2 regions of the Pseudoduganella lutea genome follow, and region 2 is predicted to be linked to the other one. Evidence: predicted binding sites of a transcription regulator. Region 2 holds the regulator's gene; the other holds the start of a gene.
What was found. The regulator FliA, encoded in region 2, starts transcription of late flagellar genes. The targets are predictions, from matches to a motif close to CTAAAGTTTNNNNNNNNNNNGCCGNTA.

Region 1: a site for FliA is predicted at 11,510-11,536, ahead of EWM63_RS23975 (flagellin N-terminal helical domain-containing protein). Genes of this name have one in related genera too.

The regions. Positions count from the first base shown of each region.
Region 1 is NZ_CP035913.1:5,631,605-5,646,343, reverse strand. Features, by position in the region: gene EWM63_RS24035 (dicarboxylate/amino acid:cation symporter) at 1-648, shown strand, start outside; gene EWM63_RS24030 (hypothetical protein) at 929-1,756, shown strand; gene EWM63_RS24025 (3-oxoacid CoA-transferase subunit B) at 1,819-2,469, opposite strand; gene EWM63_RS24020 (CoA transferase subunit A) at 2,480-3,178, opposite strand; gene EWM63_RS24015 (PAS and helix-turn-helix domain-containing protein) at 3,348-3,908, shown strand; gene EWM63_RS24010 (RidA family protein) at 3,926-4,318, opposite strand; gene EWM63_RS24005 (LysR family transcriptional regulator) at 4,446-5,345, shown strand; gene EWM63_RS24000 (SDR family oxidoreductase) at 5,379-6,155, opposite strand; gene EWM63_RS23995 (electron transfer flavoprotein-ubiquinone oxidoreductase) at 6,376-8,004, shown strand; gene EWM63_RS23990 (flagellin N-terminal helical domain-containing protein) at 8,181-9,062, shown strand; gene EWM63_RS23985 (flagellin N-terminal helical domain-containing protein) at 9,331-10,212, shown strand; gene EWM63_RS23980 (flagellin N-terminal helical domain-containing protein) at 10,462-11,343, shown strand; gene EWM63_RS23975 (flagellin N-terminal helical domain-containing protein) at 11,596-12,477, shown strand; gene EWM63_RS23970 (flagellin N-terminal helical domain-containing protein) at 12,715-13,596, shown strand; gene EWM63_RS23965 (hypothetical protein) at 13,694-14,641, shown strand.
Region 2 is NZ_CP035913.1:4,477,836-4,492,574, forward strand. Features, by position in the region: gene flhA (flagellar biosynthesis protein FlhA) at 1-459, shown strand, start outside; gene flhF (flagellar biosynthesis GTPase FlhF) at 718-2,145, shown strand; gene EWM63_RS18990 (MinD/ParA family ATP-binding protein) at 2,138-2,962, shown strand; gene EWM63_RS18995 (RNA polymerase sigma factor FliA) at 2,979-3,710, shown strand; gene EWM63_RS19000 (flagellar motor protein) at 3,692-4,438, shown strand; gene motD (flagellar motor protein MotD) at 4,450-5,226, shown strand; gene EWM63_RS19010 (flagella synthesis protein FlgN) at 5,364-5,834, opposite strand; gene flgM (flagellar biosynthesis anti-sigma factor FlgM) at 5,870-6,175, opposite strand; gene flgA (flagellar basal body P-ring formation chaperone FlgA) at 6,283-6,972, opposite strand; gene flgB (flagellar basal body rod protein FlgB) at 7,146-7,562, shown strand; gene flgC (flagellar basal body rod protein FlgC) at 7,576-7,980, shown strand; gene EWM63_RS19035 (flagellar hook assembly protein FlgD) at 7,995-8,678, shown strand; gene EWM63_RS19040 (flagellar hook protein FlgE) at 8,707-10,239, shown strand; gene flgF (flagellar basal-body rod protein FlgF) at 10,353-11,096, shown strand; gene flgG (flagellar basal-body rod protein FlgG) at 11,156-11,938, shown strand; gene EWM63_RS19055 (flagellar basal body L-ring protein FlgH) at 11,970-12,638, shown strand; gene EWM63_RS19060 (flagellar basal body P-ring protein FlgI) at 12,654-13,760, shown strand; gene flgJ (flagellar assembly peptidoglycan hydrolase FlgJ) at 13,773-14,699, shown strand.

The DNA.
Region 1 (14,739 bases), 1.2 Mb from region 2:
TTCTACCTGACCTGCTTCATGTTCATCTTCATCGTGCTGGGCGCGATCGCCAAGTTCACCGGCTTCTCGATCGGCCGCTTCATCGCCTACATCAAGGAAGAACTGCTGATCGTGCTGGGCACCAGCTCGTCGGAAAGCGCGCTGCCTTCGCTGATGAAGAAGCTGGAAAAGCTGGGTGCCTCGAAGCCCGTCGTCGGCCTCGTGGTCCCGACCGGCTACTCGTTCAACCTGGACGGTACCAACATCTACATGACGATGGCCGCCCTGTTCGTGGCCCAGGCTACCAACACCGAGCTGACGCTGATGCAGGAACTGACGATCCTCGGCGTGGCGATGCTGACCTCGAAAGGTGCATCGGGCATCACCGGCGCCGGCTTCATCACGCTGGCCGCAACGCTGGCCGTGGTGCCGACGATCCCGGTGGCCGGCATGGCGCTGATCCTCGGTATCGACCGCTTCATGAGCGAAGCCCGCGCCCTGACGAACTTCATCGGCAACGGCGTGGCCGCCCTGGTGGTGGCCAAGTGGGAAGGCGAGCTGAACATGGATACCCTGAAGCGCGAGCTGGCCAACCCGTCCACCCCGCACGAGCCGCTGGAAGAGACCAAGCACGGCGAAGACATGCCGGTGCCGGCGCCCTTCAAGTAAGCCGCTGGCGTTCGACGACAAACGGCCCCGCCCCGCGGGGCCGTTTGTCGTTTACCGTTTGCAGCTTTCCTTTCACGACATGATGCTTGTGACAATTGGTGAGCTTCCCCGCCCCGCCGGGCTGCTATATTGCTGGCCCGCTCCACTGTATTTCCATATATTTGGTCTCACCCGCTCCGCCGTCTGCTGCCATCGAGAGACTGTGGGGTTACGTGGGCTATTCAGCGAGATAGGTACGTGATGGCTGGCGTTACGGCGGTTCCGCCTGCAGCTACGACTCGTGAAGGAAGCAATAGTGCAATGCGCGACACCCGCCACGACCGCCGATGAAAATACGCTCAAACAACGAAAAGGAATACTTATCGTGAAGGCTGTTCAGATCACTTTACCTGTATTGTTACTCTGCAGTGCATTCCCGGCTTTGGGGTCTGACATCGCGGGCATTCCGTTGGGCAGTACGCTGGCAGAGGCAAGAGCTGGCATGAGCCGCGCCAATTCCGCGCTAAAATTTTCGCCGTTAAAACACACTACTGGAAAAGAGGTAGGCATCACGGCGAAAACTCTCGATCAGATGCCAGGAACGGGCATCACAGATCCCGGAGGCCCTTCCGACGGATTCGTCGCCCTTCAAAGCGACAGCGGTAAAGTATATTTTCTGGCACGGGAGCAGAGATTGCCGACAGGCTCGCGGATCCGGAAGGATGTGCTGGAATCGTCGCTGAAAGAAAAATTCGGCGACTCGTCCTATCCGGATAACAATCCGATGCTGAAGGGGAGAAGCGTGTCCCTCCACCAGGAATTCGACCGCCAAGGCAAGCTGTATGTCGGTCCGCCAATCGGAGGCCCCTGCGCAGGCATAGGCTGGGACAGCACAGCCGTCCCCGGATCGACCATCACTGCACCGCGGAGCTTCCCCCCAGCTTGCGGCAAGATGGTCATCGCGAGAGGGCTCATCCAGACTGACGGCATGGTCCCCATGTATTCAGTCATGATTCTCGATGCAAAATCCATCTTCGATGAACTCAATGGCAAGGCAGTAGTCACCCAGAGCGAACAGAAAAGGCGACTTGAGCAGGAGCGTGCCAAGGCCGTCAAACCTCAACTTTGATCCCGTAAAAAAGCCTTCCCGGCCATGCGCCGGGAAGGCTTCCAGAAGCTGACGCCGCACGGTCAGACGGCCGAAAAGTCCAGTTCCACGCCGGTAGCGGCGGCGATCTGCTCCTGCGTCACATCCGGCGCGAGTTCGATCACTTTCAGGCCCGTGCCGGTCACTTCCAGCACACCCAGGTCGGTGATGACGAGGTCGACGACGCCCACGCCCGTCAGCGGCAGGTCGCACTGCTTCAGGAGCTTGTGCGACGTGGTGCCATCCTTCGCGGTGGCCACGTGCTCCATCAGCACCACCACTTTCTTCACGCCGGCCACGAGGTCCATCGCGCCGCCCATGCCCTTCACCATTTTGCCGGGGATCATCCAGTTTGCCAGGTCGCCCTTTTCGGACACCTGCATCGCGCCCAGGATGGCGAGATTGATCTTGCCGCCGCGGATCATGCCGAACGAATCGGCCGAGCTGAAATACGCGGAGCCGGGCAGTGCCGTCACGGTCTGCTTGCCGGCGTTGATCAGGTCGGCGTCGACTTCGTCGTCCGTCGGGAACGGGCCGATGCCGAGCAGGCCGTTTTCCGATTGCAGGAACACCTCGATGTCGGAAGGTACGTAGTTCGCCACCAGGGTGGGCAGGCCGATGCCCAGGTTGACGTAGAAGCCGTCCTGCAGCTCCTTTGCCGCGCGCGCGGCCATTTGATCACGAGTCCATGCCATGTTCTTCTCCTCAGGCGGCGCGCACGGTGCGCTGTTCGATGCGTTTTTCCGGATGGGGGTTGTGCACGATGCGGTGCACGAAGATGCCGGGGGTATGCACGGCGTCCGGATCGATCTCGCCGATCTCCACCAGTTCTTCCACTTCCACGATCGTTACCTTGCCGGAGGCCGCCACGTTCGGATTGAAGTTGCGCGCCGTCTTGCGGAAGATGAGGTTGCCGGCCTTGTCGGCCTTCCAGGCCTTGACCAGCGCGACATCGGCGACGAGGCTCTTTTCCATCACATACTGCTCGCCGTCGAACTCGCGGATTTCCTTGCCCTCGGCGACGATGGTGCCCACGCCGGTCTTGGTAAAGAACGCCGGGATGCCGGCGCCGCCGGCACGCAGCTTCTCGGCCAGCGTGCCTTGCGGCGTGAATTCCAGTTCCAGTTCGCCGGCCAGGTACTGGCGCGCGAATTCCTTGTTCTCACCTACGTAGGATGCGATCATCTTCCTGATCTGGCGCGTTTCCAGCAACTGGCCGAGACCGAAGCCATCGACACCGGCATTGTTCGAGATCGCCGTCAGGCCCTTGACGCCGGAATCGCGCAACGCGAGGATCAGCGCTTCGGGAATGCCGCACAGGCCGAAACCGCCGACAGCGATGGTCTGCCCATCCTGCACGACGTCGGCCAGCGCCGACTGCGCATCCGGATAAACTTTATTCATTGTGCCCCCTTCCATTTTTGATAAGCTAGGCGGAACCGGTCCGCCTTCGTGGCGTTCCAGAATAGGTTACCCGTAAGGAAAGTACAATACAGTAGAAATACGGCCGCAAGCCTGCAGCGTATAAGCTGGATACAAGAGAGCACTACAAGAAAGATATTCGAGACAGCCGATGAATGCACCGTACGAGATCGATTATGAAACCATCTTCCGGTTCGCGCCGGTGGGCATGTGCATCTCCGTGAACCGCGTCATCCAGTCCAGCAACGACGCGCTCACGCAGATGTTCGGCTACCCGCAGGGCACGCTGGATGGCCAGTCGTTCTGCGTGCTGTATCCCACGATGGATGAATTCCTGCGCACCGGCCACCGCATCATCCCGATCATGAACGCGCGCGGGCGCTATTCCGACGAACGCATCATGCGCCGCGCCAGTGGCGAGCTGTTCTGGTGCCACGTGACAGGCCGCGCGCTGAACTGCGCCGATCCGCTCGGCCCCGGCGTGTGGACGTTCGAGGACGTGTCCGAGAAACGCCCCGTGTCGGCCGAACTCACGCCGCGCGAACGCGAGATCGCCGCCTTCCTCGTCGAAGGCAAGACCAGCAAGATGATTGCGCGGGAAACCGACCTGTCGCCGCGCACCGTCGAAATGCACCGTGCAAAGCTGATGCGCAAGTTCGGCGCCGCCACGTCGTCGGAACTGGTGCACAAGCTGGTGGGTTCCACGCGCTGACGCGCGGCCGGCCCCCGTCAATCGGGGATGCGCGCGATCACCTTGATTTCGAAGTCGAAGCCGTACAGCCACGTCACCCCGACCGCCGTAATGTTCGGATACGGCGCCTCGCCCCAGAATTCCCGTGCCACTTCCCAGATCCGCTCGAAGCGCGTTTGCGGATCGACGATGAAGACGGTGACGTCGACCACGTCGTCGAACGTGCAGCCGGCGGCGGCCAGCACCGCGTTCAGGTTCGTGAACGCGCGCCGCACCTGGGTGTCGAGTTCCGGTTCCGGCGTGCCGTCTTCCCGGCTGCCCACCTGCCCCGACACGAACAGCAAGCCATCGGAGCGCACGGCCGGCGAATACCGGTTCTGTTCATACAGGGCCTGCCGGCCCGCGGGAAATACCACGTCGCGCTTGGTCATCTCGTTTCTCCTAAAAAATTGCGGTTTCGATGAGAGGCACTGTAGCGGTCCCCGTCCGTTCGATAAACGGGCAATCGCTCCCAGCACTGTTTGTATAATCCAAACAATCACACCCTACAGGCGCAGCATGGACCGTTTCGATGCAATGAAGGCCTTTGTCCGCGTGGTCGAGGCGGGCAGCTTCACGAAGGCCGCCGAAACGCTGCACGTGAGCCGTGCCACGGTGACGCAACTGGTGCAGCAGCTGGAAGCCCGGTTGCGCGTAAAACTGCTGAACCGCACCACGCGGCGCGTGAACGTGACGGCCGACGGTGCCGCGTACTACGAGCGCGTGGCCAGCCTCCTGGCGGAACTCGACGACGTGGAAGCGGGCCTGCCCGGCACGGCCGGCGAGCCGCGCGGCCCGTTGCGCGTGGACGTGCCAAGCCCGCTGGCGGCCATGATCGTGATCCCTGCGCTGCCCCGCTTCCACGAACGGTATCCGGAGATCCAGCTCGATCTCGGCGCCAGCGACCGCAAGGTGGACATCCTTGGCGAAAACGTCGATTGCGTGATACGCGGCGGTGAACTTACCGACACGTCGCTAACGGCGCGGCGCGTGGCGGACCTGGGCCTGGGCGTGTACGCCGCGCCTGCCTACCTCGCGCGTGCCGGCACGCCGTCGCATCCCGGCGAACTGCGCGACGGCCATCACCGCATCGTGGGGTTCCGCTGGTCCGGAAACGGTTTTCCTTATGCGATGCACCGCGATGGCGCCAGAATCCCCATGCAGGGCCGGCACGTGCTGCGCACCGACGACGGCAACGCCTATCTCGCCGCCGGCCTGGCGGGGCTCGGCATCCTTTGGCTACCCGATTACATGGCGCGGCCGCACGTGGCCGCGGGCGGACTGGTGCCGCTGTTTACGGACTGGCGCGTCGATCCGATGCCGCTGTGGATTGCCTGGCCGCCGAACCGCCACCTCAGCAGGAAGGTGCGCGTGTTCATCGACTGGATCGTGGAACTGATGGCGGCGCGCGAGGTGTAGCGGGCGAAAGCGCAAGCAAAAGCGCAAGCGGGGCTATTGCGCCGTCATGCCGTCATCGGCCGAGATGACGGCGCCATTGATGAAATGGGCGTCTTCGCCGGCGAGCAGCAGCAGCAGGCCGTCGAGGTCTTCCGGCTTGCCCGGGCGTTTGCGAGGCAGCATTTCGATGAGGCGCCGCCCCTGCTCGCTGGCGAAGTAATCCTCGTTGATCTCGGTGGAGATATAGCCGGGGCAGATCGCGTTCGTATTGATGCCATGGCGGCCCCATTCCACCGCCATGGCCTTGGTCATGTGGATCACGCCGGCCTTGCTCATGCAGTACACGCCGATCTGCGGCAGCACGCGCTGGCCAGCCACCGAAGCGATGTTGATGATGCGGTGCTGTTTTTTCGGATCGCCCTTCGCGCGCGCGATCATCCGCTTGGCCGCCTCCTGCGCCACGAAGAAGGCCCCCCGCAGGTTCGTGTCCATCACGAAGTTGTAGTCTTCCGGCGTCACATCGACCAGCCGCTGCGTCGTCGAGACGCCCGAGTTGTTGACGAGGATATCGATCGGCCCGGCCTCCGTTTCCGCGTGGGCAATCGCCGACTTGATGCTGGCATAGTCCGTCACATCCAGCGCCACCACGTGGGCCGCGCCGCCGTCGGCTTCAATCTCGGCACGCAATTCCTTCAGGCGTTCGACCCGCCGCGAAGCCAGCACCACCTGCGCACCGGCGCTCGCCAGCACTTTCGCGAAGCGCGCGCCAAGGCCGCTGGAAGCGCCTGTCACGAGCGCGATCTTGCCTTCAAAATTGACTTCGATACCCACGGCTTGCCCTCCTTTTTCATGTGCGCCGGACGCGCTACGGTTGCCGTGTATCTTACACAATTAGCCAATATTAGACGGGAACATCTACTACAATGCCGTTGCATTTACGGTGGAAAAAGAGCACACTCGTTCTAATTTTTACGGCTTATTTTTCCCGTTTACCTATTCTTATAAAAATCCTATGACGAATCTCGTTGAACAGTACGGCCCGCGCGAAGCAATGGAATACGACGTGGTGATCGTTGGCGGCGGCCCTGCCGGCCTGTCCGCCGCGATCCGCATCAAGCAGCTGGCCCAGGCAAGGAACCAGGAAATCTCCGTGGTCGTGCTGGAAAAAGGCGGCGAACTGGGCGCGCATATCCTGTCCGGCGCCGTGATGGACCCGCGCGCACTGACCGAGCTGATTCCCGACTGGAAGGAAAAGGGCGCGCCCCTGAACACCCCGGTCACGGAAGACCGCGTGCTGTTCCTGACCGAAACAAAGGCCTACAAGACGCCGAACTTCATGATCCCGAAGTGCCTGGAAAACCATGGCAACTACGTAATCTCGCTTGGCAATGTGGTGCGCTGGCTGGGCCAGCAGGCCGAAAGCCTGGGCGTGGAAATCTTCCCCGGCTTCCCGGCTGCCGAAGTGCTGTACAACGAGGATGGTTCCGTCAAGGGCGTTGCCACCGGCAACATGGGTGTCAAGCGGGATGGCGAGCCGGGACCGGATTTCCAGCTGGGCATGGAATTGCACGGCAAGTACACGCTGTTCGCCGAAGGTTCGCGCGGCCACCTGGGCAAGACGCTGATGGCCAAGTATGACCTGAACAAGGGCAAGGACCCGCAGGCCTACGGCATCGGCATCAAGGAACTGTGGGAAATCGATCCGGCAAAACACCAGCCGGGCCTCGTCATCCACACGTCCGGCTGGCCGCTGGCGCACGACGTGTATGGCGGCTCGTTCCTGTACCACGCGGAAAACAACCAGGTCGTCGTCGGCTACGTGGTCGGCCTGAATTACGCGAATCCGTATATCTCGCCCTACGAGGAATTCCAGCGCTACAAGACGCACCCGGCGATCCGCGGCTTCTTCGAAGGCGGCAAGCGCATTTCCTATGGCGCGCGGGCCATCACGTCGGGCGGCCTGCAATCGCTGCCCAAGCTGGTGTTCCCGGGCGGCTGCCTGCTTGGCTGCGATGCCGGCTTCCTGAACATGAGCCGCATCAAGGGCAGCCATGCCGCGATCAAGTCCGGCATGCTGGCCGCCGAGGCGCTCGTTGACGCGCTGGCCGCGAACCGCCAGCACGACGAACTGGCGGCCTACCCTGCAGCATTCGAGCAATCGTGGCTGCACGAGGAACTGCACGTGGCGCGTAATGTGAAGCAGTACCTGAACAAGGGCCTCGTGTTCGGCACGATCATGACGGGCATCGACCAGATCGTCTTCCGCGGCAAGGCGCCCTGGACGCTGCGCCACGACGAGCCGGATCACGCCTGCCTGAAGCCGGCGGCGAACTACCAGCCGATCGTGTACCCGAAACCGGATGGCAAGCTCACGTTCGACAAGCTGTCGTCGGTCTTCATCTCGAACACGAACCATGCCGAGGACCAGCCGATCCACCTGACGCTGAAGAATCCGTCGGTGCCGGTCGACGTCAACCTGGCCAAGTATGCCGGCCCGGAACAGCGTTACTGCCCGGCCGGCGTCTACGAATTCGTGAAGAACGACGATGGCGCCGAGCGCCTGCAGATCAATGCCCAGAACTGCGTGCACTGCAAGACGTGCGACATCAAGGATCCCACCCAGAACATCGTGTGGGTGACGCCGGAAGGCGGCGGCGGGCCGAACTACCCGAACATGTAAGACCGATCACAACGCCGGGGTCGCCCGGCGTTGACGTTTTCACCTCTTCCATGGCAGCGCAAAATAAAGTCAGAAAATTTCCGTGCGGCACTTAATGTCCGCGCCGGGCCGGTCGTCTTGTACTCATGAGAGCGCAGTAAAGTGCTCTGACAACCAACCCCACCGGAGTTACTGAAATGCTGAGCCTTCACACCAACAACGCTGCCCTGTCCGCACAAAACTCGCTGTCGCGCACCCAGTCGACCCTGTCGACGTCGATGACCCGCCTGTCGACCGGCTACCGTATCAACTCGGCAATGGACGACGCTGCCGGCCTGCAGATCGCCACCCGCCTGAAGACGCAGACCAGCGGCATGCAGGTTGCCATGCGCAACACGCAAAACTCGATCTCCATGCTGCAGACCGCCGACGGCGCGCTGGACCAGACGTCGAACATCCTGAACCGCATGAAGGACCTGGCAACCCAGGCCGCCGACGGCTCCTCGACCGCCGCCGACAAGACCGCGATGCAGGGCGAATATGACTCGCTGGCCGATGAGCTGACGAACATCTTCAGCAACACCAAGTTCGGCGGCACGGAACTGATGAAAACGACCGGTGGCAAACTGAATGCGGCCATCTCCTTCCAGATCGGTGCCGATTCCGCCGAAAAGCTGGACGCCGATTTCACCACCGAACTGGGTACCGCCACGGATGCCACCACGGGTATCGGCAGCATCTCCACCCGTTTCAGCGCCGACAACGCCGTGCCTGGCGGCGTTGGCGCAGAACTGACCGGCGCAGCCAACGCCACGATCTCGAAGCTGGCCACCGCGATCGATTCCGTCTCCGCCCTGCGCTCGAAGATCGGTGCCGTGGCGAACCGCCTGGACCACGTCAACAGCAACCTGTCTAACATCTCGACGAACACCAAGGCCGCTGCCGGCCGCATCATGGACGTCGACTTCGCGACCGAATCGGCCTCGATGACCTCGAACCAGATGCTGCTGCAAGCCGGCACCGCGATGTTGAAGCAGTCGAACAGCCAGTCCTCGCTGGTCATGTCCCTGCTGCAGTAATCCCGCGCAGTAATTCAGAGCTATAACGCGCACCTCCGCTGGACCGCCATTCACATGGCGGTCCAATGAGCAAAACCAACCGGACAAGGTTGGCTTTTTGCATTTCCGGCATCGTTCCCGCGCTATCGTGCGACCTCCCGTCGGCCGGCGTAAAAAAATCTCGAAAAATTTCCATGTGGAATTTAATGTGATGGGCAAACCGGTCGTCTTGTATTCATGAGCACGCAGAAAACCTGCACCAGACAACAAACCGAACGGAGTAATTGCCATGCTGAGCCTTCACACCAACAACGCTGCCCTGTCCGCACAAAATTCGCTGTCGCGCACCCAGTCGACCCTGTCGACGTCGATGACCCGCCTGTCGACCGGCTACCGTATCAACTCGGCAATGGACGACGCGGCCGGCCTGCAGATCGCCACCCGCCTGAAGACGCAGACCAGCGGCATGCAGGTCGCCATGCGCAACACGCAAAACTCGATTTCCATGCTGCAGACCGCCGACGGTGCGCTGGATCAGACGACCAATATCCTGAACCGCATGAAGGACCTGGCAACCCAGGCCGCCGACGGCTCCTCGACCGCCGCTGACAAGACCGCGATGCAGGGCGAGTATGACTCGCTGGCCGATGAGCTGACGAACATCTTCGGCAACACCAAGTTCGGCGGCACGGAACTGTTCAAGACGACCGGTGGCAAGCTGAATGCGGCCATCTCCTTCCAGATCGGTGCCGATTCGGCCGAAAAGCTGGACGCCGATTTCACCACCGAACTGGGTACCGCCACGGATGCCACCTCGGGTATCGGCAGCATCTCCACCCGTTTCAGCGCCGACAACGCCGCGCCTGGCGGCGTTGGTACTGAACTGACCGCCTCGGCCAACGCCACCATCTCGAAGCTGGCCACCGCGATCGATTCCGTCTCCGCCCTGCGCTCGAAGATTGGTGCCGTGTCGAACCGCCTGGACCACGTCAACAGCAACCTGTCGAACATCTCGACGAATACCAAGGCCGCTGCCGGTCGCATCATGGACGTCGACTTCGCGACCGAATCGGCTTCGATGACCTCGAACCAGATGCTGCTGCAGGCCGGCACCGCGATGCTGAAGCAGTCGAACAGCCAGTCCTCGCTGGTCATGTCCCTGCTGCAGTAATCCCGCGCAGTATTCGCACTCCCGCTGGACCGCCGTACACTGGCGGTCCTATGAGCAAAAGCCAACCGGACAAGGTTGGCTTTTGCATTTCAGGCATCCTCCGGCCTATTGCGCGGCATCATGCCAGTCTGCGTAAAAAATCCCAAACAATTTCCATGCGGAATTTAATGTGACGGGCAAACCGGTCGTCTTGTACTCATGAGAGCGCAGTAAAGTGCTCTGACAACCAACCCCACCGGAGTTACTGAAATGCTGAGCCTTCACACCAACAACGCTGCCCTGTCTGCACAAAACTCGCTGTCGCGCACCCAGTCGACCCTGTCGACGTCGATGACCCGCCTGTCGACCGGCTACCGTATCAACTCGGCAATGGACGACGCTGCCGGCCTGCAGATCGCCACCCGCCTGAAGACGCAGACCAGCGGCATGCAGGTTGCCATGCGCAACACGCAAAACTCGATTTCCATGCTGCAGACCGCCGACGGCGCGCTGGACCAGACGTCGAACATCCTGAACCGCATGAAGGACCTGGCAACCCAAGCCGCCGACGGCTCCTCGACCGCCGCCGACAAGACCGCGATGCAGGGCGAATATGACTCGCTGGCCGATGAGCTGACGAACATCTTCAGCAACACCAAGTTCGGCGGCACGGAGCTGATGAAAACGACCGGTGGCAAACTGAATGCGGCGATCTCGTTCCAGATCGGTGCCGATTCCGCTGAAAAACTGGACGCTGATTTCACCACCGAACTGGGTACCGCCACGGATGCCACCACGGGTATCGGCAGCATCTCCACCCGTTTCAGCGCCGACAATGTCGCGCCTGGCGGCGTTGGTACCGAACTGACCGGCGCAGCCAACGCCACCATCTCGAAGCTGGCCACCGCGATCGATTCCGTCTCCGCCCTGCGCTCGAAGATCGGTGCCGTGGCGAACCGCCTGGACCACGTCAACAGCAACCTGTCGAACATCTCGACGAACACCAAGGCCGCTGCCGGCCGCATCATGGACGTCGACTTCGCGACCGAATCGGCTTCGATGACCTCGAACCAGATGCTGCTGCAAGCCGGCACCGCGATGCTGAAGCAGTCGAACAGCCAGTCCTCGCTGGTCATGTCCCTGCTGCAGTAATCCCGCGCAGTTTTCACCCCGGCTGGACCGCCGTGCACATGGCGGTCCACCAAGCAAAAGCCAACCGGACCAGGGTGGCTTTTTGCATTTCAGGCATCTTCCAGCGCTGCCGCACGACGTCACGCCGAGCAGCGTAAAAAAATCTCGAAAAATTTCCACACGGAATTTAATGTATCGGGCAAACCGGTCGTCTTGTATTCATGAGTACGCAGGAAACCTGCGTCAGACAACAAACCGAACGGAGTAATTGCCATGCTGAGCCTTCACACCAACAACGCTGCCCTGTCCGCACAAAATTCGCTGTCGCGCACCCAGTCCACCCTGTCGACGTCGATGACCCGCCTGTCGACCGGCTACCGTATCAATTCGGCAATGGACGACGCTGCCGGCCTGCAGATCGCCACCCGCCTGAAGACGCAGACCAGCGGCATGCAGGTCGCCATGCGCAACACGCAAAACTCGATTTCCATGCTGCAGACCGCCGACGGTGCGCTGGATCAGACGACCAATATCCTGAACCGCATGAAGGATCTGGCAACCCAGGCCGCCGACGGCTCCTCGACCGCCGCCGACAAGACCGCGATGCAAGGCGAATATGACTCGCTGGCCGATGAGCTGACGAACATCTTCGGCAACACCAAGTTCGGCGGCACGGAACTGTTCAAGACGACCGGTGGCAAGCTGAATGCGGCCATTTCCTTCCAGATCGGTGCCGATTCGGCCGAAAAGCTGGACGCCGATTTCACCACCGAACTGGGTACCGCCACGGATGCCACCTCGGGTATCGGCAGCGTCTCCACCCGCTTCAGCGCCAACAATGTCGCCCCTGGCGCCGTTGGTACTGAACTGACCGCCTCGGCCAACGCCACGATCTCGAAGCTGGCCACCGCGATCGATTCCGTTTCCGCCCTGCGCTCGAAGATCGGTGCCGTGTCGAACCGCCTGGACCACGTCAACAGCAACCTGTCGAACATCTCGACGAACACGAAGGCCGCTGCCGGTCGCATCATGGACGTCGACTTCGCGACCGAATCGGCTTCGATGACCTCGAACCAGATGCTGCTGCAAGCCGGCACCGCGATGCTGAAGCAGTCGAACAGCCAGTCCTCGCTGGTCATGTCCCTGCTGCAGTAATCCACGTGCTGGAGTAATCTTCGATCCGCTGGCCGACCACGACGTGCTGGCAGGCAAGCAAGAAAGCCAACCGGACCCGGTTGGCTTTTTGCATTTCCACGACAAGAATTTCCGGCATCGAGAAAATTCAAATAAATTTCCATGCGGAATTTAATGTAATGGGCAGAACGGTCGTCTTGTACTAGTAAGCGCGCAGGAAACTGCCCACAACTAACCAACCGCACCGGAGTAATCGTCATGCTGAGCCTTCACACCAACAACGCTGCCCTGTCCGCACAAAATTCGCTGTCGCGCACCCAGTCGACCCTGTCGACGTCGATGACCCGCCTGTCGACCGGCTATCGTATCAACTCGGCAATGGACGACGCGGCCGGCCTGCAGATCGCTACCCGCCTGAAGACGCAGACCAGTGGCATGCAGGTCGCCATGCGCAACACGCAAAACTCGATTTCCATGCTGCAGACCGCCGACGGTGCGCTGGACCAGACGACCAATATCCTGAACCGCATGAAAGACTTGGCAACCCAGGCCGCCGACGGCTCCTCGACCGCCGCCGACAAGACCGCGATGCAGGGCGAGTATGACTCGCTGGCCGATGAGCTGACGAACATCTTCGGCAACACCAAGTTCGGCGGCACGGAACTGTTCAAGACGACCGGTGGCAAGCTGAATGCGGCCATCTCCTTCCAGATCGGTGCCGATTCGGCCGAAAAGCTGGACGCCGATTTCACCACCGAACTGGGTACCGCCACGGATGCCACCTCGGGTATCGGCAGCATCTCCACCCGCTTCAGCGCCGACAATGTCGCGCCTGGCGGCGTTGGTACTGAACTGACCGCCTCGGCCAACGCCACCATCTCGAAGCTGGCCACCGCGATCGATTCCGTCTCCGCCCTGCGCTCGAAGATCGGTGCCGTGTCGAACCGCCTGGACCACGTCAACAGCAACCTGTCGAACATCTCGACGAACACCAAGGCCGCTGCCGGTCGCATCATGGACGTCGACTTCGCCACGGAATCGGCCTCGATGACCTCGAACCAGATGCTGCTGCAAGCCGGCACCGCGATGCTGAAGCAGTCGAACAGCCAGTCCTCGCTGGTCATGTCCCTGCTGCAGTAATCCGCAATACCCGCACCGGGTCCGGACACGGAAGCCGGCAACGCCCAGGGCCAACCGACCACGGTTGGCTTTTTTTTGTTCATGATAAGCTGGTGCCATGGCCATCGACCGAGTAATCCCTTCCAGCGCGACGCTGACGATTCATGACCGGATAGCCCGCGAAAGGCCGGGCCAGCAGCCGCCGCCGTTTCAGGCGGCGCAGTCGCCCGCCGGTCCCGCGCAAGCGACGTTCGACCCGGGTATCCCGGGCGCCACGCCTGCCGCCGTTGCGCTGCTCGAAGCGATCGAAGGCAGGCCGGCCGCCATGCCTGCTGCGCTGGCTCGCACGCTGGCGGCCGAAGCAATGCTTGCCGACGCCGTGTCGATGCAGCCGAACCAGCTGTTCATGTCGCGCCAGATGGTCTGGCATGCGCAGGACCCTTCGGCGCTCGCCGCTTCATGGATGGCGATGATCCGCACCTATGGCGAACAGCGCGCCGCGCTGGCGGCCCAGTCGCGCGGCCGGCACGTGCCCGCCAGCCTGTTCCAGTCCGACGCGGCACCACAGGTATTGCGCGAGGGCCGCCTGCCGCAGCAGCTGATTTCGGAACTCGACGCATGGCGCTTCGCTGTCTATGCATGGGGTGGCGAGAAGCTCGTTCTGCGGGTCGTCACGCGCAACCCGGATGAAGACGATGGCCCGTCGCACCAGCACGCGCGCGTTGCGCTGCGGCTGGAAATACACTTGCCGGACCTGGGCAAGGTCGTATTGCAGATGGAGCCGGCAGAAGGCGGCTTCGTGCTGGAAATTGGCGCGGCGCAGGCCGGCGCCATGCAGTACATCCGCGCCCTGCTGCCGGAAATCGGTGCGATCGCGGCCCGGTGCAGCGTGCGTATCCTGCGCGTGCGGCTCATGCGGCAGCTGCCGGCGCCGGGCCTCGCGCAGCCTGACCGCATGGGGGTTGCGCTGCTCACGGCACCCGTGTTCAAGACGATGGCCGACGTGGCCGTGCTGCTGTCGCAACCATCACCGGCCGGCGAACGCTTCCACGAGCCCGCCCGCTGAAAGTTGCCCGAAAAATGGGCAGTCCGGCGATCCGGCGTATCCCATTTTTCAGGCAACTAGTTTCCTGGAAACCAGGGTACGTCCCCGGTTTTCTCCAC
Region 2 (14,739 bases):
CTGGCCGAGGGCGTGCACATCCGCGACATGCGCACCATCATCGAGGCGCTGGCCGAACATACCGTGCACACGCAGGATCCGAACGAGCTGACATCGCTGGTGCGCATCGCGCTGGGCCGGGCGATCGTCCAGCAACTGTTCCCGGGCAATGGCGAACTGTCCGTGATGACGCTCGATAACCGCCTCGAACGGCTGCTGATGCAGGCGCTGGCGCAGGGCGGCGCCGATGGCGCGGGCATCGAGCCGGGCCTGGCCGACACGATCGCCCAGCAAGCGGCGCAAGCGTCGGCCCAGCAGGAGGCATTGGGCGTCAACCCGGTGCTGCTGGTGCCGGGCCCGCTGCGGCCGCTGCTGTCGCGCTTCCTGCGCCGCGCGCTGCCGCAGCTGAAAGTGCTGTCGCATGCGGAAATTCCGGAATCGAAGACGATCCGCGTAACCGCTCTGGTCGGCAATACCTGACATCGTGACTACTGTCCAGCCCGTGTCCACCATGGGGTCAACCCCGAAATCGGACACGAGCTCAGCCTGAGCACGCTCAGCCAAGGCCGAGTTCGTGTCCACAAATGGGGTTGACCCCATGGTGGACACGGGCCCGGCCTTAGCGCGATTCTTGAAATACCCCCCTTTTCCCCGCCTGTTCAAATGATGCTTACTCTGCGGCATCGTCAATAATTTCACCATCGAGAAAATCTCTGTGCATGGCGAACAGGAGCAGCAATGAACGTCAAGAAATTTACCGCGCCCACGTCGCGTGAGGCGCTGCGGAAGGTGCGCGAGGCGCTGGGGCCGGATGCGGTGATCCTGTCGAATCGCCCGATGGATGGCGTGGTGGAGATCCTGGCATTGGCCAATGACGATGCCGCTTCGCTGGCCAGTCCCGTCGACGATGCGCCGCCCGGCGCGCCCCACCTGGACCTGGACGACGGCCATGCGGCGCATATGGCACGCCCGCAGGCGCCGCCGATGCAGCGCCCCATGGCACCGCCGGCGCGCCCGGCCGCGCCCGAGCCGATGATGGCCGCCCGCCCGGCGATGGCCGCGGCACCGGTGCCGCGCGCGCCGTTCGCGCAGGCGATGCAGTCCGCGCCGCAAGCGATGCAGCCGATGCCATCGGCGCAGCCCGCGGTGGACATGGCCGGTATCACGGCGCTGGTGGCCGAGGCGGTGAATTCCGCCAAGGCCAACGCGGCCGCCGAGATGCACGGCATGATGAGCGAGCTGCGCGCCATGCGCGGCATGATGGAAACCCAGCTGGCCGAACTGTCGTGGGGCAATACGCAGCAGCGCGAGCCGCACAAGGCGGCCGTGCTGCGCGAATTGCTGGCGGCGGGCTTTTCCACGACGCTGGCGCGCCGCCTGCTCGACAAGCTGCCGGCCGGCCGCGGTGCCGACGAAGCGTCGCGCTGGATCCGCACCGTGCTGGCGCGTAATGTGGGAGCGATGGCCAATGAGGATGCGCTGATCGAGCGCGGCGGGGTGTTCGCACTGGTGGGCCCCACCGGCGTCGGCAAGACCACCAGCACGGCCAAGCTGGCGGCCCGCTGCGTGATGCGCCATGGCCCGGAAAAGCTGGCGCTCATCACCACCGATGCCTATCGTATCGGCGCGCACGAACAACTGCGCATTTACGGCAAGATCCTTGGCGTGATGGTACATTCCGTCAAGGATGAGGCCGACTTGCGGATCGCACTGAAAGAGCTGCGCAACAAGCACACGGTGCTGATCGACACGGTCGGCGTCAGCCAGCGCGACCAGATGGTCACCGAGCAGGTGGCAATGCTGCAGGGCACCGATGTCGACGTCAAACGGCTGCTGTGCCTGAACGCCACGTCCACGCAGGAAACGCTGACCGAAGTCGTGCGCGCCTACCAGGGCAGCGGCCTGGCCGGCGGCATCATCACGAAGCTGGACGAGGCGGCGTCGCTGGGCAATGTGCTCGACGTCGTCATCCGCCAGAAGCTGCAACTGTTCTATGTGTCGAATGGCCAGCGCGTGCCGGAAGACCTGCACCTGGCCCAGCCGGCCGAGCTCGTGGAGCGGGCATTCCGGCTGAAGAAGGATGTGTCCGAATATACCGATGGCGAGCTGCCGATGCTGATGGCGGCCGCCGGCAACGATGGACTGCGCGAGGTACACCTTGGCTAACTTCAATTTCGATCAGGCGGAAGGACTGCGGCGGATGCTGGCGGGGCCGCCGCGGCCCCGCATCGTCACGTTCCTGTCCGCCACGCCGCAGGACGACAAGGGCGCCATGCTCGTCAACCTGGGGGCCTCGCTGGCGCGTGCCGGCAACGACGTGGTGCTGGTCGATGCGTGCGCCAGCGCGCATGGCGTGGCCTCGCGCCTGGGCATCGACAACGGGGCCAGCCTGTTGAACGTGGCGCGCCAGGAATGCGCGCTGAACGAAGTCATCCATGAAGTGCCGCAGGGCTTCAACGTGGTGTCGATGACGCGCGGCGAACCCCGCAACGGCCCCCCGGAAGCACGCCGCCTGGCCAAGGCGTTCGACGTGCTGGCCGCGCAGGCCGGCATCGTCCTCGTCGATGGCGAGTTCGACGGCGAGGCATTCCCGGTGCCGGTCATGGCCAGCTCGGAAATCGTGGTGCAGGTATCGAACAGCGCCACGTCGATCACGAATGCCTACATGATGATCAAGCGCCTTAACCACGAGCTGGGCCGGCGCCCGTTCGGCATCGTCGTCACCGGTGCGTCCGAACGGGAGGCGCGGGTCGTTTACGATAATATGGCACAGGCGGCAAGCCGTTACCTAGCCGTGAATCTCGTGTCGATGGGCTCGGTGCCGGCCGATGAATACCTGCACCGCGCGGCGCGCCTGGGTCGCGCCGTGGTGGACGCGTTTCCGCTGGCGGGTGCCTCGGTCGCGTTTCGTCAACTGGCGGGGCGGTTCGCGCTGGCCGCGCCGTCGCATTTTGCGGGGAGCGGCCACCCTATGCAGCACTGAACAAGAATAGAAATATATGTACACGGTCAAAGGGAAGGTGAACAAGGATTCGCTGCTGACGGAGCACATGCCCCTCGTGAAGCGCCTTGCCCACCACATGAAGGCAAAATTGCCGCCCAGCGTGGAAGTGGATGACCTGGTACAGGCGGGCATGATCGGCCTGCTCGACGCGATCAACCGCTACGAAGAAACGCACGGTGCCCAGTTTGAAACCTATGCGGTGATGCGCATCCGCGGGGCCATGCTCGACGAATTGCGCAGCAGCGACTGGATGCCCCGCACGCTGCGGCAGGACATGCGCAAGATCGAAAACGCCATGGCCGTGCTGCAGCAAAAGCTGGGCCGTCCGCCCGCCGAATCCGAAGTGGCCCAATCGCTCAAGCTCTCGCTCGAGGCTTACCAGGAAATGCTGGGCGAGGGCGGCGGTCACCAGCTGCTGTACTACGAGGATTTCAAGAACGAGGACGGCAGCGACAGCTTCCTCGAGCGCTATGCGCAGGACGACGAAGCCGATCCGTTGCGCTCGCTGATGGACACCGGGTTCCGCCAGGCCGTCATCAACGCGATCGATGCCTTGCCGCCGCGTGAAAAGCTGCTGATGGGCCTGTATTACGAAGAAGAACTGAACCTGAAGGAAATCGGCGCCGTCATGGGCGTCTCCGAATCACGCGTGTCGCAGCTGCATACCCAGGCGGTATCCCGGCTGCGCGCCACGTTGCGAGAGCAGGCATGGACTGGTCCAGCGTAGCGGGTCTGCTGCTGGCGCTGGCCGGCCTGGTGGTGGGCATGGCACTGGAGGGCGGCAATCCGTCGTCGCTGGTCCAGCCCGCCGCGTTTGCGATCGTGGTCGTCGGCACGTTCGGCGCCGTGCTGCTGCAGACCCGGCCCGCCACGCTGCGGCGCGGCGTCCTCATGCTGCGTTGGGTATTCCGCCCCCCGAAGGACAGCCGCATCCTGCTCGCGCGCGACATCCAGGCCTGGAACCAGACCATCCGCCGCGAAGGCCCGCTGGCGCTGGAACGCCACATGGCCGGTGCGCGCAATGTCTTCCTGGCCAAGGGCTTGCGCATGGTGATCGACGGCATCAACCCCGACAAGCTGCGCCAGCTGCTCGACACGGAGATCACGGCGTTTGAAACGGCGGAGCGGCAGGCCGTGCGCATCTGGGAATCGGCCGCCGGCTACTCGCCCACGATCGGTATCCTGGGCGCCGTGCTGGGCCTCATCCACGTGATGGAAAACCTCACCGACCCCTCCCGGCTCGGGCCCGGCATCGCCGTGGCCTTCGTTTCCACGATCTATGGCGTGGGGCTGGCGAACCTGTTCTTCTACCCGGTCGCCAACAAGCTCAAGAACATCGTCATCGCCCAGGTGCACCAGCAGGAAATCGCCGCCGCCGTCTTCCACGACATCGCCAGCGGCGATTTCTCCCGCATCATGGACGAGCGCATCGCCACGCTGATGCAGGATTATTAGGACACACCGCGATGAGCTTCCAGTACCGCCGCGCGCGCCGCCCGTTCGACGAGGAACCGGAAAACCACGAACGCTGGCTGATCTCGTATTCCGATTTCATCACGCTGCTGTTTGCGTTCTTCGTGGTGATGTATGCGATCTCGTCGGTCAACATCGGCAAGTACCGGATCTTTTCCGATGCGCTGGGCGATGCATTGGGCGGGCAGGGCGCCAACGTCAAACCCAATACCGAAGTGCTGAACCAGCCGATCCCGAATCCGAACCTGAAGAAGCGCCAGGAAATGATGCGCCAGGAGCGCGCCTCGATGACCAAGCTCGCGCAGGACCTGCAATCGACGATGGCCCCGCTGGTAAAGGAGGGCAAGGTACGCGTCACGCAGAACAGCCGCGGCGTGTCCGTCGAAATCAATGCCAGCGTGCTGTTCGACCCGGCCGAAGCGCAGCTCACGAACGAATCGCGCGAGGCGCTGACCGCCGTGGCGTCGCTGCTGAAGAACGACCCGCACGCGGTGCAGGTCGAAGGGCATACCGACGACCAGCCGGTGCGCAACATCTATCCGTCGAACTGGGAGTTGTCGTCGATGCGCGCCGCTACTGTGGTCCGGCTGTTCATCGAATCCGGCGTCGCCCCCGAGCGGCTGACTGCCGTCGGCCATGCCTCGAACCACCCGGTGGCGCCGAACGACGACCCGGTCGGCCGCGCCCGCAACCGGCGCGTGGCGGTCACGATCCTGTCGGCGGTGCCGGATCCGGAAATGGAAATCCCGACCGGCCCCACGCCGCAATAGGAATCGTTGGCAGTGGAGAACCGGTGTCTGACACCTTTTCTGGAAGATTCACCCAGAAAAGGTGTCAGACACCGGTGTTCGCGCGCCAACTGCTTTCAGTTGGCACGGTTGGTACGCATGTTCCGGATTTTGGCTGCTCAGCCGGCGAGGAAGCCGCGCGAGACGGTGGTGCTGGTGGCGGTCAGGCCGCTTGGACCATAGACATTGCCGGCGGGGCTGGGCGGGCGCAGCGCCTGCAGGGCGCCCTGGGTGTGCGACAGCTGCTTGTTGATCAGCATGCCGTTCAGGCGGTTCAATTCCTTGGCTTCGCGCGTTTGCGCGAGCAATGTATTCCACAGCGCCCGGTCGTCCGGCGTGCCGTGGGCGCAGAGCCATGTTTCCATGCCGGCTTCGCGCGCTTCGCATCCGGCCTGGCCCAGCGCGTCGTGGCGCTCCCTGGCCAGGACACCCATATGCGTCAGCACCTCGGATTTGCGCGGCGTCAGCGCGGACAGCCTGTCGATGTCGGCGGCCACCAGCGACTGCTGCTCGTCCTTCAGGATGTCGAGCAGTTCAGTGATCAGGCACTGCTCTTCGCGCAGCTTCTGGATCGGGGCACCGTCATGCATGGCTTTGCCTTGTGATGAATGTTAACGACCGTCGACTACCGTTGCCGGGAGTGCAGCAGGTCCTTGACCGTATCCAGCAGGCCATCCGCGACTTTCTCGGAATTGACCTGGAACTGGCCATCGGCGATGGCCAGCTTGATACGTTCCACTTTTTTCGTGTCGAATACGCCGCTGTTGCTGTTGGTGGCCATGGCCTGCCCTTGCGCCGACAGCTTGACGCTATCCGAATTCGCTTGCGTGGACGCCGTTTCCGCCGCTTTCTCGGCGTTGCGGGCATTGCTCGTGGTTGGCGTGGACGCCGCCGGCACACCCGCGTTTTTTACTGAATCGTTGATTTTCACAGCATCTTCCTCGTCTGGTAGGAGCTTTGACTCCGAGCTTTTACTCCGGTGTACGAGTTCTTAACGGCTGGCGCATTGCAAACTTTAGCGGCCAAAGTCGAATCTTTTTAGAATGCAACCTCAACCTGGCCACCCGCGCGGGCAATCCCGCTCACGCTCCGGCCACCCGAGGTGCGCACCTGGACCACTTGCCCCTCCGCCGCGTTGGCGATCGCCTTGCCCTCGGCCGTGATACGGAACCCCGAACCGGCCGTGACAAGCCTGACCATCTGGCCGTTCAGCACCACTGGCTGGCTGCGCAGTGTATCGAGCCGCAGCGGCGTGCCTGCCGAAATGGAAACATTCGTGCTGCGGCCGATGACCTGCGCCTTGTCGGTGGCGATGCTTGCCGGCAATGTCGTCAAGTCGCCCTGTTGGGTGACCAGTTGCGTTTCCAGGATCGGCTGACCCTGCGACAGCGGCGTGGCCGCGGCGATGTAATTGCCCAGTACCGAAACGTTCGCCTGAATATACACCGTCCATTGCGCCGGTGCCGCACAGCGCACGCCCACCGTCGTCTTGCCCCAGGCTTTGCCGCCGGGCATCAGGAACGCTTCGGGGGCAGGGCAGTGCGCGAGGTTCATTCGCGTATCGACATTGCCGACCGTGACCGTCACCTTGCCCGGCAGGCCGGCGCTCTGCACCTGCAGGTAAGCATCGACCGTGCGGCGCAAGGTGGCCGGGTCCATGCTCGTGGCGGCGTGCGCGGCGCTCGTGGCCAGCGAGAGTGAAGCAATGGCAAGGGTCAGCGTTTTCATGGGCGGCGCCGTGAAGAGTGATGCGTGAAAAGTATGGATCAACGCCTGCCATCTTACGCGCGCGGGCCGCGCCGAAAGCCGCGAACAGCGTGGCAAAGTCCGTGCTTATTGCCCGATCATTTGCCGTGGAGCATCCGTAAGATGGATCCTGTCACCGATGGAAGGATACCGTCATGCTGGGAAAACTCGACAATCACCTGCGCTTCAACGAACTCGCACTGAACCTGCGTTCCACGCGCCAGAGCGTGCTGGCATCGAACATTGCCAATGCCGACACGCCCAACTACAAGGCGCGCGACATCGACTTCAACAGCGCGCTGCAGAACGCGCTGAATAATACGGCCGCGACCGGCACGCTGGCCACCACGGCGGCGCGCCACTTCCCGACCCCGGCGCCGGATGGCAGCACGCTCGCGGACGGTACGCCGCTGCTGTACCGCGGCATCGTGCAGGGCGCCGTCGACGGCAACACGGTGGAGATGGACGTCGAACGCAACCAGTTCGCCGACAACGGGCTGCGCTACGAAGCGGGCGTCACGTTCATCAACAGCCAGATCAAGGGCCTGATGACGGCCATCCAGGGCCAGTAAGAGGAGGATTGCCATGTCGTTGTTCAGCATTTTTAATGTTTCCGGTTCGGCCATGAGCGCGCAGTCGCAGCGCCTGAACGTGGTCGCCAGCAACCTGGCCAACGCCGACAGCGCCACCAGCGCCAACGGCGAGGCCTACCGGGCCAAGCAGGTGGTGTTCGAAGCCACGCCGTCGGCCAACAATGCCTCGACCGGCGTCAAGGTGCAGCAGGTGATCGAGGATCCGTCGCCGATGCGGCAGGTGTATGACCCGAAAAGCCCCCTGGCCGACGAGAACGGCTATGTGACGATGCCGAACGTGAACGTCGTCGATGAAATGGTCAACATGCTGTCCGCGTCGCGCTCTTACCAGAACAATGTCGAAACGATGAACGCGGCGAAAAGCATGCTGCTGAAAACCCTGACCATCGGTCAATAACCGGAAAGATCACCATGGCCGTCATTGCCACCCCCACTTCCACGAATGCCGTGTCGCAGTCCCTGATGGACTCGATGAACAAGAAGGCCGGCGCCGGCAACGAGATCTCGGCCGAGCAGGACAAGTTCATGACGCTGCTGATCACGCAGCTGAAGAACCAGGATCCGCTGAACCCGCTCGACAACGCGCAAGTCACGAGCCAGCTGGCCCAATTGAACACGGTCACCGGCGTCAACAAGCTGAACGACACGCTGGAGTCGCTGAAGACCGACTTGGCCGCCTCGCAATCGGCGCAGGCGGTCAACATGATCAACCACGGCGTGCTGGCTGCGGGCAAGACCATGCAGGTCACCGAAGGCAAGGGCATCTTCGGCATCGAGGTCGGTTCGTTCGCGGACAACGTGCAGCTCGAGATCAAGAACGGCAGCGGCAAGGTGGTACACACGATGACGCTCTCGAGCGTCGAACCCGGCGTGCTGCCGCTGGCGTGGGACGGCAAGCTGCAGGACGGCAGCACGGCGCCGGATGGCAACTACACGCTGTCGCTGGCGGCCACCACGGGCGGCAAGGCGCTGACCGATGCGCAGGCGCTCACGTTCGGCACGGTCGCCAGCGTGTCCACCGGCCCCACCGGCGCAAAACTCAACGTTCCAGGGCTCGGGCAGCTGAGCATGGACGACATCAAACAAGTTCTGTAATACCTATTTTTTCCAGCAGGGGAAATCCATGTTCCAGCAAGGTCTCAGCGGCCTGAACGCCGCCTCCACGCAACTCGACGTCATCGGCAACAACGTCGCCAATGCCAGCACGGTCGGCTTCAAGAGCACCGAAGCGCAATTCGCGGACCTGTACGCGAATTCGCTGAACGGCATCAGCGGCCGCAACCCCGGTATCGGCGTGACCGTGGCCCGCCTCGCCCAGCAATTCTCACAGGGCAATATCGAGACCACCAACAACCCGCTGGACATTTCGATCAACGGCGCCGGCTTCTTCCGCACCGTGCAGGATGGGGCGATCCAGTACACCCGCAATGGCCAGTTCCTGCTCGATAACACGGGCACGATCGTCAACGCCCAGGGAGCCGCGCTGACCGGCTACCTGGCCACCGTGGATGGCCAGATCCTGCAGGGCGCGCCGGTGCCGCTGCAGATCGACGCGGCCGACCTGGCGCCGGTGCAGACCACGCAGGCGAACTTCCAGATCAACCTGTCGTCGAACTCCACCACGCCGACCGTGCAACCGTTCAACGCCGGCGACCCGCGCACCTACAACAAGCAGACCGTGATCCCGGTCTACGATTCGCTGGGCAACGAGCACACGATGGGTCTGTATTACGTGCGCACCGGCGGCAGCACGTGGGATGTGTACGTGGCCAACGATGGCGTGCAGATCAATTCGCAGGAAGTGATGCGCGGCGTGGTGACGAGCGAGCCCGTGGTCGCCGCCCGCACCGCCTACAACACGGCGGTCGCCGGCGGCGATGCCGCCGCCATCATCGCGGCGCGCCAGGCCTATGCCTCCACGGTCGGTGGGGCCGTCACGGCCGCCGCCACCGCGGCCGGCGCATCGCCCGCCGCATTGGCCCAGATCGCCGCGCTGTACGATCCCGCCACCAGCGTGGGCAACGTGGCCAGCAACACGCCGGACCTGATCGATGCCGCGTTCGCCAACGCCGTGAACGTGCCGGCCGAAAGAGCGGGCTCGCTGATCTTCACGAAGAACGGCCTGATCGATTCGGCCGCGATGCAGGCCGCCGGCTCCACGCTGCCCTTCAACGTGACCTTGCCGGTGTTCCCGGACAATGGCGCCTTCCTGCAGATCCCGGTTGCCCTCACGTTCGACGGCAGCACGCAGTACGGCACCGAAACGAGCGAAAAGAATTCCACGCAGGATGGCTATTCGTCCGGCAGCCTGCAGCGCTTCGCGGCCGACGAGAACGGCATCATCATGGGCCAGTACAGCAACGGCAAGTCGCGCGCGCTGGGCCAGGTGGTGCTCGTCGACTTCGCCAGCGTGGACAACCTCACGCCGCTGGGCGGCAACGCCTGGGCCGAGAGCGCCTCGTCCGGCGTGCCGCAGATCGGCACGCCGAACACGGGCGGCATGGGCCAGTTGCGCGCATCCTCGGTGGAATCGTCGAACGTGGACCTGACCGAGCAGCTGGTGGACATGATCACCGCCCAGCGCGTCTACCAGGCCAATGCGCAAACGATCAAGACCGAGGACTCGATCCTGCAAACGCTGATCAACCTGCGCTAAGCGCTCTAGCTAGCCGCCCGGCAAAACTGGGGACGTACCCCTGTTTTAAAGAAATTTCTTGGAAACCAGGGTACGTCCCCGGTTTTTCTCCGATGTAAGCGATAGGAGTACCCATGGACCGCCTGATCTACACGGCAATGACTGGCGCCAGGCACATCCTGGACCAGCAGGCCACCACGTCGAACAATCTCGCCAATGCCACCACGGTGGGCTTCCGGGCGCAGCTCGATGCCTTCCGCGCCGTGCCCGTCGTGTCCGAAGGCATGCCCACGCGTACATTCGTGGTCGACAACACGGTGGGCTCGGACTTTCGCGCCGGGCCGATGGAAACCACGGGACGGCCGATGGATGCGGCGATCCGCGGCGAAGGGTGGTTCACCGTGCAGTCGGCGGACGGTTCCGAAGCGTACACCCGCAACGGCAGCTTCAAGGTCAGCGAGAATGGCCTGCTGCAAACGTCGAATGGCCTGACCCTGCAGGGCGAGGGCGGCCCGATCGCCGTGCCGCCCAATACAGAAATCTCGATCGCCGCGGACGGCACCGTCAGCGGCATCGATGCAAGCCAGGTGCAGGCCGGGCCCAGCAACATCATCGGGCGCCTGAAGCTCGTCAATCCCCCCGTGGCCGGGCTGGTGCGCGGCGACGACGGCCTGTTCCGCCAGCAGTCGGGCGAGCCGGCCGCGGCCGATCAGGCCGTGCGCGTGGCCGATGGCTGCCTGGAGCTCAGCAACGTCAATCCGGTCGATGCGATGGTCAACATGATCACGCTGGCAAGGTCGTTCGAGACGCAAATGAGCCTCCTGAAGAACGCCGAGAATAACGCCGCGAAAGCCGCCCAGATCCTTGCTTTGAACTGATTCCCGCCATCGCATAATGCTTTCGTGGATGAAAGCCCTCCGGGGCAGGGAGAAAGCAGATGATACGTTCGCTCTGGATTGCCAAGACCGGCATGGAAGCGCAGCAAACGCAGATGGATACGGTGGCGAACAACCTCGCCAACGTGAGCACCAACGGGTTCAAGAAATCGCGGGCCGTTTTTGAGGATTTGCTGTACCAGAACGTGCGCCAGCCCGGCGCCAGTTCCTCGCAGCAGACGCAGCTGCCGTCCGGCCTGCAGCAGGGTACCGGTGTGCGCCCCGTCGCGATCGAGCGTATCCACACGCAGGGCAACCCGCAGGCCACCGGCAACGACAAGGACCTGATGATCAACGGCAACGGCTTCTTCACCGTACTGCTGCCCGATGGTACCACCGGCTACACGCGCGACGGTTCTTTCCAGCGCGACAGCAACGGCGCGATGGTCACCTCCAGCGGCTACGCGCTGCAACCGCCGATCACGATCCCCATCGATGCCGACGAGATCAACGTGGCCAAGGATGGCACCGTGACCGTGCAACTGCCGGGCCAGGCCGCGGCGCAGCAGATCGGCAACCTGCAGCTGGCCTCGTTCATCAACCCGACAGGCCTGGAATCCATCGGCGAAAACCTGTACCTGGAAACCGGTGCCTCCGGTGCGGCGCAGGCCAACGCGCCGGGCTCCAACGGCCTCGGGAACATCCTGCAGGGCTACGTGGAAGTGTCGAACGTCAACGTGGTCGAGGAAATGGTCAACATGATCCAGACGCAGCGCGCGTACGAAATCAACTCCAAGGCCATCACCACGTCGGACCAGATGCTGCAGCGCCTGTCGCAGCTCTGATCCCGCGTTGATGCAGCCGCAAGGATCCATCATGAAGTCTCCAGCATCCGTCATCGCCGCGCTTGCCACCATTGCCACCGCAATGCTGGCCGGCTGCGCCAGCGAGCCCACGTCGATCGTCGCCGGCCCCACGTCCGCGCGGCCGATCCCCACGCCGCCCATTACGCTGCCGGCCAACGGCGCGATCTACCAGGCGCAAACGTTCCGGCCCGTGTTCGAGGACCGCCGCGGCCGCATGGTGGGCGACATCATCAACGTCCTCATCACCGAGCGCACCACGGCCAACAAGAACGGCAGCAGCTCGGCCACCCGTACGGGCGGCGTGGGCATCGGCATTCCCGGCCCATTGCAGGGCCGCCTCGGCGCGCGGGTCGCCACGGAGACGGACAACAACTATGCCGACTCGGCCGCGCAGACGGCCAGCAATGCCTTCACCGGCACGCTGGGCGTGACGGTCGTGGAAGTGCTGCCGAACGGGAACCTCGTCGTCGCCGGCGAGAAGCAGGTCGCGATGGACAAGGGCACCGAGTTCATCCGCATTTCCGGCACGGTGAACCCGGACACGATTGGCGCCGGCAATTCGGTGCCGTCGACGGCGATCGCCGATGCGCGCGTCGAATACCGCACGAATACCCACCTGGACCGCGCCGAGCTGACGTCGATGGCGTCGCGATTCTTCCTGAGCCTGCTGCCGTTCTGATATGGGTGAGCGCACATGAAATCCCTCCTCACCGCCATCGCCCTCGGTTTCGCCATGCTGGCGCCGGCGGCGCAGGCCGAGCGCCTGAAAGACCTCGCCAGCATTGCCGGCGTGCGGGAAAACCAGCTGATGGGCTATGGCCTTGTCGTGGGCCTCGATGGCAGCGGCGACCAGACCACGCAGACCCCGTTCACGATCCAGAGCGTGGCATCGATGCTGCAGCAACTGGGCGTGACGCTGCCTTCGGGCTCGCAGCTGCAACTGCGCAACGTCGCGGCCGTGATGGTGACGACGTCGCTGCCCGCGTTCGCGCAGCCGGGCCAGCAGCTCGACGTGACCGTGTCGTCGCTGGGCAATGCGCGCAGCCTGCGCGGCGGCACACTCCTGATGACACCGCTGAAAGGCGCCGATGGCCAGATCTACGGCATGGCGCAAGGCAACCTGGTGGTGGGCGGCGTGGGCGCGCAAGCGCCGGGCGGCGGCGCATCGACCGTCGTCAACCACCTGTCGGTGGGCCGCATCAGCAATGGCGCCACGGTCGAGCGCGCGGTGCCGACGGCGCTGGGCGAGGGCGGCCAGATCCGCCTGGAATTGAAGAACGCCGATTTCGCCACCACCAGCCGGGTGGTCACGGCCATCAACAACCGCTTCGGCGCCGGCATTGCCTATGCGCTCGATGGCCGGGTGATCCGTGTGACGTCGCCGGCCGCTTCCGACCAGCGCGTGGCCTTCATCGGCCAGCTCGAAGAGCTCGACGTGCAACCGGCCACGCTGCCGGCCAAGGTGATCATGAATGCGCGCACCGGCTCGGTGGTGATGAACCAGTCCGTCACGCTGCAGGCCTGTGCCATTTCGCATGGCAACCTGCAGGTGTCGGTTGCGGCCGATACGCAGGTCAGCCAGCCCGGTCCATTGTCCGGCGGGCAGACTGCCGTCACGCAGCCGGGCAGCGTCGACATCCAGCAGGCGCCGGGCAAGGTGCTGCAGCTGCAGGCCGGCGCCCAGCTGGCCGACGTGGTGAAGGCATTGAACGCCATCGGCGCGTCGCCGCAAGACCTGCTGGCGATCCTGCAGGCGATGAAGGCATCCGGGGCGCTGCGCGCCGAACTCGAGATTATCTGACCGGGAGTCGCCATGATCCGCCAGACCAGCACACCGACCGACCTTTCCGCCAACCTTGCCTTGGACAACAAGGGCCTGTCGGAACTGCGCCAGGGCGCCAGGGCCGGTTCGCCCGAGGCGCTCAAGGGAGCGGCCACGCAGTTCGAAGCCATGTTCGTCAACATGATGTTGAAGAGCATGCGCGACGCCACGCCCCAGGAAGGCTTGCTGGACAATTCGCAGACGAAGATGTTCACCACGATGCTCGACCAGCAGACCAGCCAGAACATCGCCAAGAAAGGCGTGGGACTGGCCGACGTGCTGGTGCGGCAATTGTCGAAGACCGCCGGCCTGTCGGGCATGGAAGGGGAAACGGGCGTTCCGGAAGGCGGGTTCACGAAATCGATGCTCGACGCGGCAAAGCTGCAGCGCTCGATCGACGCGGCGGGCGGCAACAAAACCAGCGCGGCCGCCAGCACGGTGGCACCCAGTACGTCGCGCCATGCCCACGTGCGCGCGTTCGCCGACAAGCTGTCCGGCCACGCGGAAGAAGCCAGCCGCGCCACCGGCATCCCGGCCAAGTTCATGCTGGGCCAGGCGGCGCTGGAAAGCGGCTGGGGCAAGCGCGAGATCAAGGGCGCCGATGGCACCAGCAGCCACAACCTCTTCGGCATCAAGGCCGGCCGCGACTGGAAAGGCAAGACGGTGGACGTGGCCACCACCGAATATGTCAACGGCCAGCCGCAGCGCAAGATCGAACGCTTCCGCGCCTACGACAGCTATGCCGACAGCTTCAAGGATTACGCAAGGCTCATCACGGACAACCCGCGCTATGAAAAAGTGCTGGCCAGCGCCGGCGATGCGGCGGCGTTCGCCCGCAACCTGCAAAAGGCCGGCTATGCGACCGATCCCAACTACGCCACGAAGCTGGCCGCGGTCATCAACAAGACGCTCGTGTAAAGCATGAGCGGGCAGGTGCGCTGGCACGGCCGCGCACGTT